2 regions of the Kitasatospora sp. NPDC094019 genome follow, and region 1 is predicted to be linked to the other one. Evidence: riboswitches for the same ligand, from Rfam matches in the RefSeq annotation. Region 1 holds a riboswitch; the other holds the start of a gene.

Region 1 (3,176 bases):
CCGCTCGCGGTCGCGGATCATGTCCTCGACGGTGAGGCCGCCGACGATCGACCGCAGGTGTCCGGCGAAGACGTTGTGGACGCGCTGGCTGATCAGTTTCTGCTGGTCCAGGAAGCGGCGGGCGGCGTTCGCGATGGAGACGTCGTCGTCGCCGACCTTGAAGATCACCACGCCCTTGACCCGGACCGGGATGCCCTGCGTGGTGACGCACTCGACGTTCAGTTCGGCCTCGTTGAGGTCCAGCGAGAGCCGCCGGACGCCCTGGAGACCGGGGGTGACGAGGGTCCCCCGGCCGGTGACGATCCGGAAACCCAGCCCGTCACCGACCCCCTCGGTGCGGTGGCGGGAACCGGAGATGATGAGTGCCTCGTTCGGCTCGGCCACCCGCCACATGAGCTTGAAGAGCGTGATCCCGACCACCACGGCCGCGGCGACTGCCCCGACGATGACGTATCCCATGGTTCAACTCCCCCTTCCGGCGCAGGAGATGCGCCGAAATGGATTGTCCGCCCGGGCTGTCCGCGGGGAAAGGGAACTGACCTGACGCACCGTCACAAGATCGTCACGGGAAGGTCCGCGGATCGTCACGGACCGAGCGGCGCCACGTAGACGGTCCGCGGCGGCTGGTAGTCGATCACCACCACCGGCGTGCCCACCACCAGCCGGTCCCCGGGAACGGCGAGGTAGGCGAGGAACGCCTCGGCGCCCCGGCGCTCCGGGACGTGCACCATCACCTCGCCGACCAGCCCGGCACCCACCGCTCCGGTGACCCGCCCCGTGCTCCCGACCACGTCGGCCTCCCTCGACTCGTCAGCTCCGAAGCCAGTCTGCCCCCCGGGAGGCGTCCGCGCCCCACCGTTCACCCGCCGGACCTCGCCGTTCTCCCGCGAGGACCCCCTCTGGACCTCCGGCGGTCGGCTCGCTACGGTGTTGGACGTCATGCGCGGGCAACACCGCCTGCGGACGCGGGAGCTCGGAGCACCGGGCTGAGAGGGCGCTGAACGGGACGTCGGACGACGGACCGGAGGCTGCGTCGACCGCAGGAACCTGACCGGGTAATGCCGGCGTAGGGAGTTGAAGGTCCGTTGACCACCTTTGAGGCACAGCCGCAGTCTGCCCAGTCCCCGTCCGCGCACGGCACCGCCGTGACCAGCGCCGGCACCGGCTACCCCACCCCCGCCTGGCGCAAGGCCCACCGCGAGGGGTCCCGCCCCGACCTGCGCGTGCCGTACCGCGAGGTCGTGCTCACCAACGGGAAGAGCATTCCGCTCTACGACACCTCCGGGCCGTACACCGACCCGGCCTACGAGCCCGACGTCCGGCGCGGGCTGCCCGCGCTGCGGGACGCCTGGATCCGCCAGCGCGGCGACGTCGAGGAGTACGACGGCCGCGAGGCGCGCCCCGAGGACGACGGCATCAAGCACACCTCGCCGCGCGGCGGGAACCTCCGCAACCTGGACGCGGTGTTCCCCGGCCGCCCGCGCCGTCCGCTGCGCGGCCGCGACGGCGTCGCGGTCACCCAGCTCGGCTACGCCAGGCGCGGCATCGTGACCCCCGAGATGGAGTTCGTCGCCCTGCGCGAGGGCCTGGCGCCCGAGTACGTCCGGGACGAGGTGGCCCGCGGCCGCGCCGTCATCCCGGTCAACGTGAACCACCCCGAGGTCGAGCCGTCGATCATCGGCACCAACTTCCTGGTGAAGATCAACGCCAACATCGGCAACTCCGCCGTCACCTCCTCGATCGAGGAGGAGGTGGAGAAGATGACCTGGGCCACCCGCTGGGGCGCCGACACCGTCATGGACCTCTCCACCGGCCGCAACATCCACACCACCCGCGAGTGGATCCTGCGCAACTCCCCCGTGCCGATCGGCACCGTGCCGCTCTACCAGGCGCTGGAGAAGGTCGACGGCCGGGCCGAGGACCTGAGCTGGGAGGTCTACCGGGACACGATCGTCGAGCAGTGCGAGCAGGGCGTCGACTACATGACCGTGCACGCGGGCGTGCTGCTGCGCTACGTGCCGCTGACCGCCCGCCGCAAGACCGGCATCGTCTCCCGGGGCGGCTCGATCATGGCCGCCTGGTGCCTGGCGCACCATCAGGAGAACTTCCTCTACACCAACTTCGAGGAACTCTGCGACATCCTCGCGCGCTACGACGTCACCTTCTCGCTCGGTGACGGCCTGCGTCCCGGCTCGATCGCGGACGCCAACGACGAGGCGCAGTTCGCGGAGCTGCAGACCCTGGGCGAGCTGGGCCGGATCGCCCGCGCCAGGGACGTCCAGGTGATGATCGAGGGCCCGGGACACGTCCCGATGCACAAGATCAAGGAGAACATGGATCTCCAGAAGGAGATCTGCGACGAGGCGCCGTTCTACACCCTCGGCCCGCTGACCACGGACGTCGCGCCCGGCTACGACCACATCACCTCGGGCATCGGCGCCGCGATGATCGCCTGGTGGGGCACCGCGATGCTCTGCTACGTCACCCCCAAGGAGCACCTCGGCCTGCCCAACCGGGACGACGTGAAGACCGGCGTCATCACCTACAAGATCGCCGCCCACGCCGCCGACCTGGCCAAGGGCCACCCCGGCGCCCAGGCGTGGGACGACGCGCTCTCCGACGCCCGGTTCGAGTTCCGCTGGGAGGACCAGTTCAACCTGGCCCTCGACCCGGAGACGGCCCGCGCGTTCCACGACGAGACCCTGCCCGCCGAGCCCGCGAAGACGGCCCACTTCTGCTCCATGTGCGGCCCGAAGTTCTGCTCGATGAAGATCTCCCAGAAGATCCGCGACGAGCACGGCGACGGGTCGACGGCGGTCGAGTCCGGGTACGGCGCCGACGCCCTGGCCGGGATGGCCGAGAAGTCGGCGGAGTTCGCGGCCCAGGGCAACCGGGTGTACCTGCCGCTGGCGGACTGAGCGGGTCCACCGGAGCGGCGGGGTCGCCCCGCGACCCGTGGGGGGAGCCGCGGGTCGGCCCCGCCGTGGTCGGAGCCCGGAAACGGAGAGTGCCCCCGGACGGCCTCGGCCGTCCGGGGGCACCCGCGTGCCGCGTCAGTCCTGGGCGCGGCGGCGCCTGGCGTAGAAGACCGAGCCGGCGCCGAGCAGCACCAGGGCGCCGGCGGTGCCGAACAGGGCACCGGACTCGCCGGCCCCGGTCGAGGCCAGCGTGGTGCC
Region 2 (3,176 bases), on a different contig from region 1:
GGGCCTCGCTGAGGGTGGCGACCACCTCGGCCAGGGTGGTCGAGGCGGGCACCTCGCGCGGCTCGCCGTTGACGCTCAGCCGGACGTGGGGAGGGGTGTCGCTGCTGCGGGGGCTCATGCCGGGACCTTCGTGAATCGGTGGGGGGAGAACGGGCGGGCGAGCTCCGGCACGTCGCCGGTGGCCAGGTACTCGGCGAGGAGGTCGCCGGTGACGGGCGTCAGCAGCACGCCGTTGCGGTAGTGGCCGGTCGCGGCGACCAGGCCGGGCAGGGCGGTCGGGCCGAGCAGCGGCGCGTTGTCCGGTGAGCCGGGCCGCAGCCCGGCGCCGGTCTCCACCAGCGGCAGCTCGGTGAGGCCGGGCACCAGCTCGTGCGCGTCGCGCAGCAGCTCGTAGACCCCGCCGGCGGTGACCGTGGTGTCGTGGCCCTGCTCCTCGGTGGTCGCGCCGATCACCAGCTCGCCGTCGGCGCGCGGCACCAGGTAGATGTGGCCGCCGCGGACGACGGCGCGGACGTTGCGGGACAGGAACGGCCGGTAGGCCGGCGGCACCCGCAGCCGCAGCACCTGGCCCTTGACCGGGCGGATCGCGGGCAGCACACCGGGGGGCAGGCCGGGCAGCAGGTGGCTGCGCGAGCCGGCCGCGAGCACCACCCGCCCGGCGGCGAGCACCGTGCCGTCGGCGAGCCGGACGCCGGTCGCCCGGTCGCCCTCGACCAGCAGCTCGGCGGCCTCGGCGCGGCGCAGCAGCACACCGGCCCGTTCGCAGGCCCGGACCAGGGCGGCGGCCAGCCGACGGCCGTCCACCTGGTGGTCGTCGGTGACGTGCAGTCCGCCGCGCACACCGGGGGCGAGCATCGGTTCCAGCCGGCGGGCCTCGCGGCCGGTGAGCCACTGCGAGTCCAGGCCGAGCCGCCGGTGGAAGGCGTGCAGTTCGCGCAGTTCCTCGCGGTCGTCGGAGTCCAGCGCGACGGCGAGGGTGCCACACTGCCGGTAGCCGGTGTCCAGACCGCCGCTCGCCTCGGTGAGTTCGGCGGCGAAGTCCGCCCAGCGCGCGTTGGAGGCCGTGCCGAGGCGGAGCAGGGGTTCCTCGCCGTACTGGAGTTCGGTGACCGGGGCGAGCATGCCGGCCGCGACCTGTGCGGCGCCGCCGCCGGGGGCCGGGTCGAGCACGGTGACCCCGAGGCCCCGCCGGGCCGCCCGCCAGGCGACCACGAGCCCGATGATCCCGCCGCCGACCACCAGCACCTCGGCGCGGTCGTCCGGTGCCAAGCGTGTCAAAGTCGCTGCTCTCCCTTCGCCGGTATGACCCGGATCAGGTTCGGACGGTCGCGGGCCGTGCCAGCCCGCCTCTCAGCCCGGTCCGCCGGGCTCCCGTGATGGTGCTCCCACCTTAACTCCGGGGGGTCCGGCCGCTGAAGGTGCCCGCACAGGGCCCCCGTGAGCGGCGGACCTACGTCCGAGGACCTGCGACCGGCCTCAGTACAGTGACGGACGTGGCTGAGCTGAGCGGGACGGGACGGACGGACCGGGTGGTCGTGGCGGGCGCGGGGCTGGCCGGGGCGCAGTGCGCCGCGGTGCTGCGGCGGGACGGCTGGGAGGGGCGGATCACGCTGGTCGGCGAGGAGCGGCACCCGCCCTACGACCGGCCGCCGCTCTCCAAGGACGTCCTGCTCGGCAGGAGCGACAGCACCTCCCTCGACCTCGACTTCGACCGGCTCGACGTCGAGCTGCTCACCGGCCGCCGCGCCACCGGGCTCACCCCCGACGGCGGCCCCGGACCGGCCGGCACCCTGCACACCGACGCCGGGGACGTCCGGTACGACGCGCTGGTGATCGCCACCGGCTCCCAACCGCGGGTCCTGCCCGGCGCCGAGCGGGCCCACCTGCTGCACACCCTGGACGACGCGCTGGCGCTGCGCGCCCTGCTCCGGCCCGGCCTGCGCCTGGTGCTGGTCGGCGCGGGCTGGATCGGCGCCGAGGTGGCCACCGCCGCCCGGGCGGCCGGCTGCGAGGTGACCGTGGTCGAGGCCGGCCCGGCGCCCGTCCCCGGCGCGCTGCCCACCGAGATCGGCCGGGCGATGGCCGCTTGGTACGCCGAGGCCGGGACCGTGCTGCGCTGCGGCACCGGCGTGGCCGCCGTCGAACCGGGCGCGGTGCTGCTCGCCGACGGCTCGCGGCTGCCCGCGGACGAGGTCGTGGTCGGCGTCGGCGCCCGCCCGGCCACCGGCTGGCTGGCCGGCACCGGCGTCGCGCTGGACGCGGCCGGCGCCGTCCTGGTGGACGGGCGGCTGCGTACCACCGTGCCGGGCGTCCTCGCGGCCGGCGACTGCGTCGGCTACCCCTCGGCCCGCTCCGGCACCCGGCTGACCGTCCAGCACTGGGACCACGCGCTGCAGTCCGGCGAGGCCGCCGCCGCCACCCTGCTCGGGACGGACGCGCCGCCGTACGACCCGGTGCAGTACTTCTGGTCGGAGCAGTTCGGGCGGATGGTGCAGTACGCCGGACGGCACGGCGCGGACGACGAACCGCTGTGGCGCGGCTCACCCGCCGACGCCGACTGGTCGGTGCTGTGGCTGCGCGACGGCGTCCTGCGGGCGCTGCTCACGGTGGACCGGCCGCGCGACCTCACCCAGGGCCGGCGGCTGGTCGAACGCGCCGCCGTACTGGACCCGGCCCGGGCGGCCGACCCGGCCGTCCCGCTGAAGTCGGCGCTCGCCGGATAGCCGCCGGAGGGCCGAGTGGTGCGCGGGGGGCCGCGGAGGTGGCAGTCTGGTGGGGTGAGTGAGATCGAAGCCAAGATTGAATCCCTGGTCCCCGCGTGGGTCTACCTGCCCGACATCTCCGAGCGGTGGGGTGTGGTGGTCACCGAGATCCGCAACATGGTCAAGAAGGGTGAGCTGATCGCCGTCCGCCGCGGCCCCAACAAGTCGCTGCAGGTCCCGGCGGCGTTCATCGACGAGACCGGCCCGGTGAAGCACCTGATCGGCACGGTGACGGTGCTGCGCGACAGCGGCTTCAAGGACGACGAGATCCTGGTGTGGATGTTCACCGAGGACCCGTCGCTGCCCGGCACCCCGATGCAGGCGCTGTGCGAGAACCGGGCCACCGAGGTGAAGCGGCGCGCCCAGGCGATGGCGTGGTGACCGACCGGCGCGGACAGCTCGCCGACGCCCGGC

Evidence for each region. A riboswitch is a leader RNA that binds a small molecule or an ion and turns the genes downstream of it on or off. The one in region 1 is predicted to bind thiamine pyrophosphate.
Region 2: another riboswitch for thiamine pyrophosphate. It lies ahead of thiO (glycine oxidase ThiO); the one in region 1 lies ahead of thiC (phosphomethylpyrimidine synthase ThiC).

What each region holds. Positions count from the first base shown of each region.
Region 1 is NZ_JBIWIF010000004.1:81,186-84,361, reverse strand. Features, by position in the region: gene ACIQ9P_RS10515 (SPFH domain-containing protein) at 1-459, opposite strand, end outside; gene ACIQ9P_RS10510 (hypothetical protein) at 585-791, opposite strand; TPP riboswitch at 956-1,090, shown strand; gene thiC (phosphomethylpyrimidine synthase ThiC) at 1,146-2,918, shown strand; gene ACIQ9P_RS10500 (LPXTG cell wall anchor domain-containing protein) at 3,054-3,176, opposite strand, start outside.
Region 2 is NZ_JBIWIF010000001.1:453,477-456,652, reverse strand. Features, by position in the region: gene thiS (sulfur carrier protein ThiS) at 1-118, opposite strand, end outside; gene thiO (glycine oxidase ThiO) at 115-1,278, opposite strand; TPP riboswitch at 1,273-1,385, opposite strand; gene ACIQ9P_RS02105 (NAD(P)/FAD-dependent oxidoreductase) at 1,494-2,723, shown strand; gene ACIQ9P_RS02100 (Rv2175c family DNA-binding protein) at 2,778-3,143, shown strand; gene thiE (thiamine phosphate synthase) at 3,140-3,176, shown strand, end outside.